Regions from separate parts of the Clostridium sp. X genome, predicted to be linked through region 1. Evidence: riboswitches for the same ligand, from Rfam matches in the RefSeq annotation. Region 1 holds a riboswitch; the other holds the start of a gene.
The links. A riboswitch is a leader RNA that binds a small molecule or an ion and turns the genes downstream of it on or off. The one in region 1 is predicted to bind cyclic di-AMP.

Region 1 (7,716 bases):
TTTCTTCTGCTACCACTGCAAATCCTTTTCCTGCTTCTCCTGCTCTTGCTGCCTCTATTGCTGCATTTAATGCCAATAAATTAGTCTGCTCAGCTATAGATGCAATTACATCACTTGCTTGTCCAATTTTATTCGAACTATAATTTGTTTTTAATATAACTTCATAAATTTCCTTTGTAGCATCATTACTTTCTTCCGTTATTTTATATAGATTATCCATTTCATCTATTCCTTCATTAACAACATCTGTAACCTTGCTTGAAGCAATATTCAAATCTTTTACATATCCTTGATCTTTTTCAATAGTTCCTCCTAGTAAAATAGCCTTTGAGGAGCCTTCTTCTGTATTTCGTGCTTGTGATGATGCACTTGCTGATATGCTCTCAATTGTTTTTGATACATCTTCTGCAGCAGCAGCTGACTGTTGTGCAGTAGCTGTTAATTCTTCTGATGCAGCAGATACTTGTGATGAAGAACTACTAATATCTTTAATAATCTCTCTTAGACTAATAGTTATACTTTGTAAGGCTCTAGATAAAGATCCAATTTCATCTTTCTTTTCTAAAAAGCTCTCTGAAACATCTTCTGTAATATCTAAATTAGCAATTTTAGCAGAATGTTCTATTGTTTTAATAATTGGTGTTGCAATTGAATTACCAATTATATATGCAATAACAATACTTACTACTAAAGTTATAACCAGAACTAATATAATAGCTTTCTGTAATGCAGGCAGAGCAGCTAATACTTCTTTTTTATTAGCAGTAATAACAAATATCCATTCAGTACCTTCAATCGGTGCATATGCTGCATCTAAATCATTGTCGTTAAAAGAATAAGTATTGACTCCAGTTTTTTCTGCTAATATCTTTTCAAATAATGTAGCTAAGGATTTTAAGCTTTCATCTTTCTTTGATTCCTCTATTGGATTAAATCCATTTAATACCTTATTTCTATCTGGATGTCCAACAACTATTCCACTAGTGTTAATCATATAGCCGTATCCCTCAGTACCAAAGCCAGTATTATCTACAACATTGCTTAAAGCCATTCCATCTCTACGCCCTACTAAAGCTCCAACCACTTTACCATCTCGTTCAATAGGAGTAACATACATTAAAACAAGTTCCTTTGTTACTTTGCTAATTAATAAATCTGATACATTAGTCTCCCCTTTTAATGCTTTTTTTATGTACTCTCTATCTCCTAGTTTAGCGGTTGTCCCATTCGAGTAATAGGCAGTACCGTCTAATTTTACTACTGCAAGGTCAAGAAAGTTCGTTGCTTTTAATTGTCTTTGTAATATAGGTTGTTGCACTTTCCAATCCATACCTTGGATATCTATTCTACTTGCTATCATTTGTAAGGTTTTTTCTTGTGTTTCGATTCGACTTGCAGCTAATTTTGATGCTTCAACAGCTAGAGAAGCAAGAGATTTTTCTGCTTCTGCAGTAAGGATTTTACTAGACCTTTCTAAGGAAATCCCTCCTAAAGCAATAGATGATACTAAAATTAAGATAGAAAAATAAATAATAAGTTTTGATTTAATACTTTTCATTGTTAATACCCCACTCTAGTTATTTAAATTTATATTTTTATGCTCTACTTAAAAGACTATATATTAAAAGTTTTTTACATGATTTATCTATTTTCATGTATAAATTCTATTATATACCATATTACACTAATCTTTTTTACAATGCAATAAACTACGATTTTTTTATATCTATATTGATATTTTTTGCACTATATCAGCAATTCACATTAAAACTGACCTATCAGCTAGAGAATACACTATATTATCAAGAGATATATTGAAAAAACAACCTCTTTTTTTGATCTTTTTAATACAAAAATTTAATACATATTTAATATCTTTGTTTATTGTATAACGATAGATTTGAATTGGAAGAATACATACGTTAGAAAAAATAGGAGGTGACCCTATGAAACCACAAAATTTAGCATTACATGAAACAATGCAAATTCACGAGATGTTAAACTTAAAAACTGTTTCTATGACCACATCTAAAATGATGGAAGGTGTAGTCTTCGATCAAGACCTTAAAGCATTACTTGAAAAAGATGTTCAACAATCTATTATCGCTATAAATAACTTGCAAAATCTATTATCAAAGACTTTACCAATAAAATAACGGCTTAATAATTAATAATCTTAAGCCTACGAAAAGTGCTTCTAGGAGGTAACACTATGATTAATGATTATTTAGAAGTAAGAAATGCAGAGGGAATGCCTAAACTTGTTGATGGAACTATGTCTCTTGGATTTTTATTAAATGTTAAAAGTGGAGTAAGAAATTGTGCTATTGCACTAACTGAAGCTGCAACTCCAGAAGTAAGGACTATTTTACAAAATCAATTAAATACTGTACTTGACATGCATGAGGAACTTTCTAATCTCATGATAGCTAAGGGATGGCTTCACCCTATTGACTTAAATAAACAATTTCAAATGGATATAGAATCATCACAAACAGCTGTTCAAATCTCTAGTTTAAGTCTATTCCCCGGAGATACCAGTAGACTTGGAACTTTTGCAACCCCAGAAAAGTAATTAAATAAGGATAAGAATTAGTACTAATTTTAAAGATTATTAGAAATACAGGAGGTAACATATAATGAAGGCGGTCACATTTCAAGGCATAAAGAACGTGAAGGTTAAAGAAGTTCCATCACCTACAATTCATAAACCTGATGATATCATCGTAAAGATAACTAGTACAGCAATATGCGGATCAGATCTACATCTTATTCATGATATGGTTCCCAATCTTCCTCAAGACTATATTATAGGTCATGAGCCTATGGGGATTGCTGAAGAAGTGGGGCCTGCGGTTACAAAACTCAAAAAGGGAGATAGAGTAATTATACCTTTCAATGTAAGCTGCGGAGAATGCTTTTATTGCAAACATGATTTAACGTGCATGTGTGATAACTCAAATCCCCATGGTGAAAATGGTGGTTTTTTTGGATATTCAGAAACCTTTGGCGGGTATCCTGGAGGCCAAGCTGAGTATATGAGAGTTCCATATGCTAACTTTACTCCTTTTCGTATTCCTGACAATTGTGAAGTAGAGGATGAAAAATTATTATTAATGTCAGATGCTATGGCTACTGCCTATTGGAGCGTAGAAAATGCTGGTGTAAAAAAAGGTAATACTGTTATCGTACTAGGTTGCGGACCTGTTGGACTCCTCGCACAAAAATTTGCTTGGCTTCATGGTGCAGAAAGGGTAATTGCAGTTGATTATATAGATTACCGATTAGAACATGCTAAAAAATATAATAAAGTTGAAACAGTTAATTTTGAGCAACATAAAAATACTGGAGAATATTTAAGAGAAATCACTCATGGCGGTGCAGATGTTGTTATAGACTGTGTTGGAATGGACGGAAAAATGACCCCTATGGAATTTTTAGGTTCTGGCCTAAAACTTCAAAGTGGAGCACTAAGTGGTTTCGTTATGGCTACTCAGGCAGTTCGAAAAGGCGGTATGATACAAGTAACGGGAGTTTATGGTGGCAGGTATAACGCATTTCCTTTTGGAGATATAATAAACAGAAATATTAATATAAGAACAGGCCAGGCACCTGTAATTCCTTATATGCCAATATTATACAATTTGCTTGCTGAAGGAAAAGTTGATCCAAGTGATATTATTACTCACAGACTTTCACTTGATCAGGCTCCACATGGATATAATGTTTTTGACACAAAAACTGAAAATTGTATTAAGGTTGTTCTTAAACCATAAAGAAACCTTTAAAATTTAACTAAGGAGGTTAACGATAATGAAAGATCAATGTATTACTCCCGCTGAAACCCTTCAAATTCAAGAATTATTAACCTTTAAAAATCTTTGCTTAACAAAGTCAGTTACTATGTCACCTTTACTTTCTGATAGTGACTTAGAATCAATTTTAAAGCATGAAGTTATTACAACTGAGCAACATATAAAGGAATTAAGAGAGCTCCTAGAGCAATCAAGTGTTTCTCTTCCTGAACTTATAACATCTTAAATTAATATAGAAAGAAGGTGTCCTTATGAACTCATTAATAGAGAGCCTTACTGGCATGGATAAGCTTAGTGATCAAGTTATTGCTACTGATTTTTTAGTGTCTGCTAAAAGTGCTGTACGAAACTATTCAATTGCACTAACTGAAACAACTTCTCCCCAAGTGAGAGCAATTCTTAGAAAACAATTAAATGATGCTATTGCTACTCATGAAGCAATAGCAACTTACATGGAGAGAAAGGGTTACTATAATGCCTACGACCTACATGAACAATTTAAGGTGGATATGAAAGTAACTGATGCAGCTTTAAAGCTTTCTAAAAGTTTTATATAAAATTCTTTATACGCCAGTTAAATATAAAAAAAGAGTTAAGGCATCTACTTATAAGAATTCACCTTAACTTTTTTATTGTCTTTTTCTTTAAAACTATTGTAACTAGTTATTAAAATCAATGCAAAAGTCCCACCTAATGTATCAATTAAAACGTCCGTAAACCTGCCTTCTCTTCCTAAAACAAAAAGCTGATGCACTTCATCAGAACAGGCATATAAAAATGTTATTATCAAAGAAATTATTAGACCCTTCTTTAAAGAAAAATTCTTTTTTAAAGCATTGAAGACTAATAGATATAGTATAAAATATTCCATAAAATGAGCTGTCTTTCTAAGTATAAAATTAGCTAACTCTCCAAAAGCACTATTAAAATCTATACCTAAAGAATCTAATATATCTATTGCAAACCTACTATTCTTATCTGATGCTACTGCAGGTTCATTTGAAAATAAAAATATAATTATCATCCAAGCTATTACTAATATCCATTTAAAGTATTTCTTATTTTTCTCCATATCTTATTCCTCACCGTCTAATTTTCACAAACAGGAATTCTCTCTTTGTTAACCTATGCATATTATTTGAATGTACCTACTATAATAATCTGTACACATTATTTTGGTTTCTTCATTATAATAATATAGATAATTTAAGTTTATCACATTTATGTATCCTTTTACCGATAAAAATATAATTAAAACAATATGGATGTCAAATAAGATTTTCCAACTATTTCATTAAGTAAATTCTTGGTATTTTTCTTGTCTTTAAACAACTTATACATTATAATTAAGTTGTTACCTGATGTTTGTAAATTAAAATTAAAATGCTGAATCTTATAGAGCGGGGGAACCAAGTTAAACGGGGTGAATCTTAATTATATTAGGTAGGGTAGTTCCTTTCATCCGAATCCGTCAGCTAACCTCGCAAGCATCTAAAAGGAGGATATATTTATGATTAAGGTATGCTTACTTGGAATTGGAAGAACGGGGCAACAAATAGCCAACGTCTTGCTTGAACAAGATAATATTAAACTTGTAGGTGCAATTTGTAGTCCTAATAGTAACAAAATAGGTATGGACCTTGGAACTCTTCTAGGTAGAAATAACTTAGGCATAGAAATCTACTCTATAGCCGAACTTGAAAAAGTAATTTTCAAATTAAAACCCGATGTTGTTATTGATTTCTCAAATTTTGAGTCAACTATGAAGAGTGCTGAGATATTTGCTAAAATGAAAATTAATATGCTCATTGGTACTACAGGCTTTAGTGATGATAATATTAAAACTCTTCAAGCTCTTCCACGGAAATATCATAACGGTATTATATTTGCTCCCAATATTACTGTAGGTGTGAATGTTATGATGCTTCTTGCCAATATTGCTTCTGGCATATTAAATAATTATGATTTTCAAATTATTGAAACACACCATAAACATAAAAAAGACTCGCCTTCTGGAACTGCATTAAAGCTAGCTGGTGAGATTAAAAAGTCTTTAAAAAATGCTACTGCTAATTCAAAAGAAATACCTATAAGCGCCTTCAGAGTTGGTGGCGTTATTGGTAAACATGAAGTTCTAATAGTTGGTGAAGAGGATAAAATCGAAATTTCACACGAATCCTTTTCAAGAAAAGCCTTCGCACTTGGAGCAGTAAAGGCAGTTAACTTCATTTATAAAAAGTCTGGTTATTATGAAATGAAAAATGTTCTAAACCTTGAAAAAGTTCTATCTGATTATATAGATAACTCAGAAGACTTTGTTATAGAAATCTAGTATATAATAAAAATGTATTAAAGGTCCAAAATCATTAGCTATAAATGTAATCCCCTATAGAGTACACCTTAGAAAAGGGCTACTCTATAGGGGGTTCTTTAGTATAATAAATTACACTTCATCCTTACCTTTGTCGCTAACTGCATGTTTTATTAATGGAAGATTATATTTTTCTCTTATTAAATTTTCTATCTGATTGGCTAAATCAGGATTATCTTTTAAGTATATCTTAGAATTTTCTCTTCCCTGACCTAGTCTTATATCCTTATATGAAAACCATGATCCACTTTTTTCAACTATTTCCTCATTAACAGCTATATCTATAAGGTTACCTTCCCTTGAAATACCTTGATTATAAATTATATCGAATTCAGCTTGCTTAAAAGGAGGAGCAACCTTATTTTTTGTTACTTTTACCCTAGTTCTGCTTCCTAGAAATTCATCACCATTTTTTATAGTATCAATTTTTCTTATATCTAGCCTTACTGATGAATAAAATTTCAGAGCTCGGCCACCTGTTGTAGTTTCTGGATTACCAAACATAATTCCTATTTTTTCTCTTAATTGATTTATAAATATAACAATACATTTTGACTTATTAATTGCTGCAGTAAGTTTTCTTAATGCCTGAGACATAAGCCTTGCCTGAAGCCCCATATGGGAATCCCCCATCTCTCCTTCTATTTCAGCTCTTGGTACAAGTGCTGCTACGGAATCCACAACAATTACATCTACAGCATTTGATCTTACAAGGGCCTCTACTATTTCTAAAGCTTGTTCTCCAGTATCTGGTTGACTAACTATTAAGTCCTCAATATTGACTCCTAACTTCCTAGCATAAGCTGGATCTAAGGCATGCTCTGCATCAACAAAAGCTGCTATACCACCCTTTTTTTTGTGCCTCTGCTAATATATGTAGTGTAACAGTAGTCTTACCTAAAGACTCAGGACCATATATTTCTATTACTCTGCCCATAGGCACACCACCTACCCCTAATGCTATGTCTAGAGCTAGACATCCTGTTGGTATAGCCTCTATATCCATTGTTGCGCTTTCTCCAAGTTTCATAATAGAACCTTTTCCGAATTGTTTTTCTATCTGACTCATAACTACTTCTATTGCCTTAATTTTATCATTATTTATATTTATTTAGACCTAACATCCCTTCTTGATGTTGTTTTTGGTGAAGCTTTTTTCTTTTTAGCATCTAACTGTGCTATTTTCCTTTCTAATTCTGCTTCTTCACGTTCTTTCAACTTACTCTCTATCTCTAGTTCTATTTGCTCTTGATATATACGTAATTCTTCTTCTATGATTTTATCAACCTCTGGATTCAATATCTTTATAAATTTTTTAAATACTTCAGGATATACAAATACTCTTACTGTCGTTTCCCACTGAAATTATATCCATATTCTATTGCTATTTGCTTGTGTAATAATTCCAGACCCAAATTTAACATGCTCCACTTTTTCATTTAATATATTCATTTTCTACTCCCACTTAGAGTTAATAAAATTTAATATTCGTATCACTTTTGAGTAAACGTTTTTATATTCTCATTTAAA
Region 2 (7,716 bases), 620 kb from region 1:
CTAATAACACTAACTCTTTAGATTTTCACTTTTAAATATATATACATGAAAAAAGTACTCTCCAATAGCTACTAATAAAGCAAGTATAATTAAACTAAGTACTTCAGTATAAAACTCCATATATAGTAAGCTTATACCATAAGCTGTTAAGGCTGTCATAAAACCATCTATAATACAAGCACTTACATTTCCATATCGCGGAAGAATATATTTATCTCCAAATAAATAATTTATAACTGTTGCAGCTATTGCAAAAATAGAAATCCACCCTACTGTATTTCCATCAATATTTCCTAATGTAACCCAACCTACTACAAAATATAAAAAAAACTTCGCTAAAACTCCTGTTAAGACTCTATTCATAAGTATCCCTCCTATTAGTTATTCATTTAATATTATTGTTTAGTTTTCTCTACTTAACTAGACTTATACATCTATATATTTTTCTCTCTTCATAATCTCTACACATCTTTTTTATATAATATTAGAATAAAATCTATTATTTTATGTATTATCTGGAGGTAATTTATGAGTAAAAAAACTAAAAAAATTAAAGTTTATGGAATGACATGTACCTCATGTGAAAAAACAATTGAAAAAGCTTTATTAAAACTTGACGGAGTACTTTCTTCAAAAGCTGAATATGCGGATGAGACTGTAGAGATTGAATATAATGAAGAAGTTTGTTCTATTGAAAAAATTAAAAATGTAGTTAATAACTCTGGTTATACTACAGAAAAACCTAGTAAAGATGGTAAAGTTTTAGGGATAGTAATTATAGGACTTGCAATCTTACTTTTAGGAAAATACTCAGTTGGATTTGATATGAGTGACAAATTAACCAACGCTTCATATGTTGTATTATTTCTAGTAGGTATGCTTACTTCTATACACTGCATTGGCATGTGTGGTGGAATTATGCTCTCACAAAGCATATCTAAAGAAGATGCTTTGAAGAGTAAGTTTCAATCTATACTACCATCTATCTTATATAACGGTGGAAGAATAGTATCCTATACTATTTTAGGTGGCATAGTAGGTGCTATAGGTTCTGTATTTTCACTCTCTTTAAGTCTTAAAGCTGGACTTCAAATATTTGCTGCTGTATTCATGATAATTATGGGAGCTAATATGGCTGGTTTTTCTTTATTCAGAAAAATAAACATCAGACTACCTTGGTCAAGTTGCTCACTTAAAAGAAAAACAGCTTCACCTTTTTTAGTTGGTATCTTAAATGGATTTATGCCTTGTGGACCTCTACAAACTATGCAACTATATGCTCTTAGTACTGGTAGTGCTACAAAAGGTGCTTTATCTATGTTTATATTCGCTTTAGGAACAGTTCCTCTAATGTTAACTTTTGGGGCTATCTCTGGCTTACTAAGTAAAGGATATACAAAAAAACTTTTAAAATTCAGCGGTATTTTAGTAATTGTTTTAGGTATAATTATGGGAAATAGAGGTCTTGCCCTTGCTGGTATAAATGTACCTAGCCTAAACTCACTTGGAACTTCTAGCTCTCCCTCAGGTGGAACAGTTGATAGTACTAAAGCTATTATTAAAGATGGTAAACAAACCCTAACTATGTCTGCTAATTATAGAGGATACGTATCTAATGTACTATATGTGCAAAAGGGAATTCCAGTGAACTGGATTATTAATGGTGAAGAAATTACTTCTTGTAACAATGCCATCGTAGTTCCTTCCTTAGGAATTGAAGCTAAAATAGACAAAGGTGAAAATATAATAGAGGAATTTACTCCAACTGAGAGTGGAGATATTAACTTTAGTTGCTGGATGGGGATGATTCGTGGAGTTATACGAGTAGTAGATGATATTAGTGTAGTAGATGCTTCAAAATCTGATTCATCTCTGCCAGCTCCAAGTCAACCTTCTTGTTGTAGTGTTCCTCTTGAAGAAACTGAAAGTATATATGGTGATGATATAAGTACTGCTCCTACAGAAAGATTAGTAAAAAAAGCTACTATTACTTCATCATCTCAAGAAGCTATAATAACAGGAATTGGCTTTGAGTTTGACCCTCTTATAATGGTGGTTAATAAAGGAATAAAAGCTACTATTAATTTAGATTTAACTTCTTTTGATATCCCTGAAGGAACCTATGAAGTAATTGATGGAAATACTGGCAAAACCCTTGATACCTTTGAGGGTAAAAAAGGCATAGTTAAAGTTAATATAGATACTACGTCAAATAATGTCTATGGAGTAATTAAAAATGAACGAATTTTAGGTATAATTGAGGTAGTTGATGATTTAAATACTGTTAACTTAGAAGAAATAAAAATAAAATACTTAAATTAAGTATTTTATCATAAATATTACCACTATTATTTTTGAAATTGTTCTTATATAATATAAAATTGTGAAAACCCCTTAAAATTTGCCTAATGCTTGGGAAACAACGGAGGACTTCTTTATAAAAATGGGGTGAATCCAATAAAGGTAGGGAATCTCTCTTTCCGAACCCGTCAACTAACTTCGTAGGCATTTAGAGAGGTATTTTAATGAAAAAACATAATATTAATTACTCTATACTTTTTTTAGTATTCTTTTTTATGGGAATGCTTTTGTGGAAACATGAACGTAAAGAAGATATTAAAGCTGTGAATGTAGCTTACAGTACAATTGCTATTGATAAATCTTCTGAGGATGACTCTCCATCAGAAGAAAATACATATTCATCTGAGATTGAAACCTTAGATTGGTGGAAAGAGGCTAGATACGTATTTAAGAGAAATTCGATAGCAGAAGTTACTGATGTATCTACACAGAAAAGCTTTAAAGTAAAAAGGACAATGGGCAGCAATCACGCTGATGCAGAAGCATTAACTTTAGAAGATACTCAGATAATTAAAAATATCTGGGGAGGTTTTTCTTGGGAAAGACGTCCAGTAATTGTTGAGATTGATGGAAGAAAACTTGCCGCTTCTATGAGTGCAATGCCCCATGCAGGAATTGATTCTGCACCTGCTTTTAAGGTTATAAGTAACCGTTCGGTTGGTTATGGTAGAGGCGAGAACCTTGATGTTATTAAAGATAATGGTATGGATGGCCATTTTGATATTCACTTTTTAAATAGCACAAGACACAAAGACGGAAAAAAGGATCCTGAACATCAGACAGCAATTCATTCCGCAAATAAATAATTAAAGAATAGGATTAAATCCACAATGGATTTAATCCTATTCTTTAATTTTCTCCGATAAATAACTTTCTTTCTTCTATTAATCTCTCAAATTCCTTTGGCGGAACAGGCTTACTATATAAGTAACCTTGTATTTCATGACATCCATTAAGTTTTAAGAAATCAAGCTGAGTTATCGTTTCTACTCCTTCAGCTGTTACATTTAAATCTAAATTTGTTCCAAGACTGATTATAGCATTAACAATAGCAGTGTTTTTGTTATCACCGTTAATATCTCTAACAAAGGAAGAGTCAATTTTCAAAGTATCAATCTTAAAGTTTTTCAAATAATTAAGAGAAGAAAAACCTGTTCCAAAATCATCTAAAGATACTTTTACTCCCATTTCTTTCAATCTTTCAAGAGTATCAATTGTAAACTGAATATCTTTTATTACGATACTCTCAGTAATTTCAAGTTCTAACCAATATGGATCTAACTTTGCTTCCTCCAAAATTTCTCCTATTTTATCTAATAAGTTTGATTGAGCAAACTGAAGTGCCGATAAATTAACAGAAACTCTGAGAGGTTTATATCCTGCTTCTTGCCACAACTTATTCTGTTTACATGCAGTTCTTAAGACCCATTCCCCTATTGGTATTATTAATCCAGTTTCCTCAGCTATAGGAATGAACTGAACTGGTGATACCATCCCAAACTCTGGACTATTCCATCTAATTAGTGCCTCAACAGCCTTTATACCCTCACTCTTTGAGTCTACTCTCGGTTGATAGTATAATGTCAATTCTTCCTTTTCTAATGCTTTACGAAGATGGTTTTCCATTTTAAATCTTTGTATTCCCTGACTATCCATATCATCATTATAGAATTTATAATTACATTTGCCATTATCTTTAGCACGATACATTGCAATATCTGCTTTTTTAAGAAGAATCTCTGTTTTGTTTCCGTCTTGAGGATAAAATGAAATTCCCATGCTTGCACTTATATTAATTTCTTGTTCCTCTAATACATATCTTTCCTGAAGTATATTCAATATATCATCTGCTATTTTAGCAGCGTCTTTTTCACTCTCTATATTTGATATTAAAAAGGTGAACTCATCTCCACTCATACGACATACTACATCTTCATCTCCGATAATCGTAATTAATCGTCTAGATATTTCAATTAAAAGTTGATCTCCTGCTTTATGTCCAAAAGTATCATTTATAAGTTTAAACCTATCTAAGTCCAAAAACATGACAGCTAACTTTTTATCGTTTCTATTTGCATATTCTATAGACTTATCCAGTTTTTTATTAAAGACAAATCTATTTGTCAGCTTTGTTAGTGGGTCATGATTAGCAAGATACTCTAGTTCCCTATTTGCTTTCTGAACTTTGATAAAGTTATCATTTAGGATATTTGAAGTATTTTTAAAATTATTTATTACAGAATCTACCTCTCTAATAAAGCTCCTAGGCCATTTTATAGTCTCTTTGTCAAATATTTTTGAGGGTAACTGGTTAGTTACCTCAGCTAAATGCTCTATAGGTACAATTAAGAACTTTCTTAATAGTATTGAAATAAATGAGGCTAATATAATAGAGACTAATGTTATACTAAGACTTCTTATATAGTATAGTTGAATATTTTCACTGTACCATATTAATTCTTTTTTACTATGTGATATGCTAATAAATAAATTTGAAGCTAAAACAGCTCCTACTACAAGATTAAAAAATATTTCATTTGCTAAAATTGTTTTTTCTTTATTAAGTCCTGCGTACCATCGTCTTGTAGATATATAGAATATTATTAAGCTAGCGCAAAAGGCATTAAATATGCCGTTAACAGAGTATCTTAACATATTAAATACAGCTTCAGTTATTGTCATATTTAATATACTAGTATGAGAAATATATATAAATGGTATTCCAAGCCCTACCCAGTATAAGCAATCAATTAAAATAATATTTCTTTTTTTCTTTTAAGAAATAATCCAATAAATATTGTTTCTAATACATAAACTGCTAATCTAAAAGGATGACCTAGTAGAATAACTTTATATATATTAGATATGATAGCTGCTATAACTCCATACTTTAAACCATATGTATATAAGATTATAAGTATAGGTATACTTCCCAATTGAAAACCAAGTCCCAAAAATAATGGAATATCAAATAAATTTCCTCCAATTGATAATATAATTAGCATTATAATTATGGTAATTTTCCTAGGCAGACTACGGTATTCCATATTAAGTAAATTAATCATGAATTTATCCCCCAAATTAAATTTAAATACCTTAACGTCCACATTTAGCCAAATAAACGCATTATGCTAAAATTATATCAAATTCAATTGAAAACTACAATTTATATGTTGTAAAAATATATGTTTTTTTGTAATTATATACTTAATATAATTAACTTATTATAAAAAAAGATAGTGTAATTCAGAATGAATTACACTATCTTTTTTATAATAAATTTTACTTTACTAATTATTGTTCAACAGCAACCTTTGGAGCTACTGGTTGACGGAAATTTAGTATAGCTTTTGTTGGACACTTCTTCTCACAAAGTCCACACTGTACACACTTGCTGTAATCTATTACTGAAAGGTTATTAACCATTGTAATAGCTTCTTTTGGACATGCTTTAACACATAGTGTACATGCAATACATCCAACTGAGCAATCACCCTTAACTTCAACACCTTTAGCTTTTGAATTACATGCTACAAATACTTTTTGCTTCTTAGGAGCCATTTCTATAATAGTTTTTGGACATGACGTTACGCAAGCTCCACAAGCTACACACTTGTCTGGATTTACTTTTGCAATTCCGTCTACTATATCAATAGCATCAAATTTACAAGCCTTAACACAGCTTCCATATCCTAAACATCCATATCCACAAGCTTTAGATCCAGCACCTGGAACGTTCATAGCTTGTTGACAATCTACTAATCCATAATATTCATACTTATCTTTAGCTACATTACAACTACCTTGACATTTTACATAAGCAACCTTAGGCTCTGCAGTATCTACAGTTACTCCTAAAATTTCACCTATTTTCTCTGCACAAGCTGCTCCCCCTATAGGACAACAGTTTGGAGCTGCAACTCCACTTACTACTGCTTCAGCATAAGCATCGCATCCTGCAAATCCACAACCACCACAGTTTGCTCCTGGAAGACACTCTTTAACTAGAGGTACTTTTGGATCCACTGGTACTGCGAATTTTTTTGATGCATAACCTAAAACTAGACCAAATAGAAGTCCAAGTCCGCCTAAACTAAGTACAGGATATAATATTTGAGTCATTTTAATTCCCTCCTTATACTAGGCCTGAGAAGCCAAGGAACGCTATAGCCATTAATCCAGAAGTGATCAATGACGCAGGTAATCCCTTTACAGCCTCTGGCATTTTATCATTTGCTTCCATTCTTTCTCTTAAACCTGCAAGTATAACAATTGCAAGCATCCAACCAAGTCCTGAAGCAATACCAAATACTAATGATTCAATTAAATTTAACTTTTCATTCATGTTGATGATAACCGCACCTAATATAGCACAGTTTGTTGTGATAAGAGGTAAGAAAATTCCTAGCGCCTTATACAGTTCAGGCATTGTTTTCTTAAGAACCATCTCAACAAATTGAACTAGTGCTGCAATAACTAAAATAAATGCTATTGTATACATGTAAGTGATATCTAATGGTACAAGTATAAATTTATATACTATAAATGATATAAGTGATGCAAGTCCCATAACGAATGTAACTGCTGCACCCATTCCTTTAGCAGTTTCTATTTTTTTAGAAACTCCAAGGAAAGCACATATACCAAGGAATCTAGACAATACCATATTACTTACAAACAAAGCAGAGATTATCAATGTAAATATTCTCATTATCTATTCACCCTTCTTTCCTTCTTCTATTTTGAAGCCTTTTTAAGTTTACTTTGATTTAATATAGCCATCATTACTCCAAGAGTAATGAATGCTCCAGGTGCAAGGACGAATATTAGTGCTGGTTCAACTACTGCAGGCATGATTTGTGCACCAAACATTTTGCCTGTTCCTAATAATTCTCTTACCATACCGATAACTGCTAAAGATAAAGTAAATCCAAGTCCTTGTCCTAATCCGTCAAAAATAGAAGGTACAGGTGTATTTTTTGAAGCGTATGATTCTGCACGTCCTAAGATAACACAGTTAACAACTATAAGTGGTATGAATATACCAAGTGAAGCATTTAACGCTGGTACGAATCCTGCAAGCAAGAATTGTAGCAGTGTAACGAAGCCAGCAATAACAACTATAAACGCTGGTATACGAACCTTGTCTGGTATAATATTTCTAAGCAATGATATAACTAGGTTTGCACCTATAAGAACAACAGTTGAAGCAAGTCCCATTCCTATACCATTTATAGCACTTGAAGTTACTGCAAGTGTAGGACACATAGCAAGAACTTGTACAAATATAACATTTTCATTAACTATACCATTTTTTAATCTTTCCATTAAAACACTCATTATTTTTGACCTCCT

Region 2: another riboswitch for cyclic di-AMP. It lies ahead of ACX0KU_RS00290 (hypothetical protein); the one in region 1 lies ahead of dapB (4-hydroxy-tetrahydrodipicolinate reductase).

Annotation. Positions count from the first base shown of each region.
Region 1 covers NZ_CM146912.1:668,204-675,919, forward strand. Annotated here, with positions in the region: gene ACX0KU_RS03270 (methyl-accepting chemotaxis protein) at 1-1,558, opposite strand, end outside; gene ACX0KU_RS03275 (spore coat protein) at 1,947-2,156, shown strand; gene ACX0KU_RS03280 (spore coat protein) at 2,213-2,575, shown strand; gene ACX0KU_RS03285 (zinc-dependent alcohol dehydrogenase) at 2,640-3,776, shown strand; gene ACX0KU_RS03290 (spore coat protein) at 3,814-4,041, shown strand; gene ACX0KU_RS03295 (spore coat protein) at 4,067-4,372, shown strand; gene ACX0KU_RS03300 (VanZ family protein) at 4,417-4,887, opposite strand; cyclic di-AMP (ydaO/yuaA leader) riboswitch at 5,190-5,321, shown strand; gene dapB (4-hydroxy-tetrahydrodipicolinate reductase) at 5,326-6,147, shown strand; partial or broken gene recA (recombinase RecA) at 6,259-7,291, opposite strand; gene ACX0KU_RS03315 (hypothetical protein) at 7,294-7,485, opposite strand.
Region 2 covers NZ_CM146912.1:49,698-57,413, forward strand. Annotated here, with positions in the region: gene ACX0KU_RS00280 (DUF2512 family protein) at 10-363, opposite strand; gene ACX0KU_RS00285 (urease accessory protein UreH domain-containing protein) at 529-2,322, shown strand; cyclic di-AMP (ydaO/yuaA leader) riboswitch at 2,393-2,522, shown strand; gene ACX0KU_RS00290 (hypothetical protein) at 2,526-3,167, shown strand; gene ACX0KU_RS00295 (putative bifunctional diguanylate cyclase/phosphodiesterase) at 3,211-5,043, opposite strand; gene ACX0KU_RS00300 (hypothetical protein) at 5,112-5,426, opposite strand; gene ACX0KU_RS00305 (RnfABCDGE type electron transport complex subunit B) at 5,656-6,483, opposite strand; gene ACX0KU_RS00310 (electron transport complex protein RnfA) at 6,497-7,072, opposite strand; gene ACX0KU_RS00315 (RnfABCDGE type electron transport complex subunit E) at 7,099-7,701, opposite strand; gene ACX0KU_RS00320 (RnfABCDGE type electron transport complex subunit G) at 7,701-7,716, opposite strand, start outside.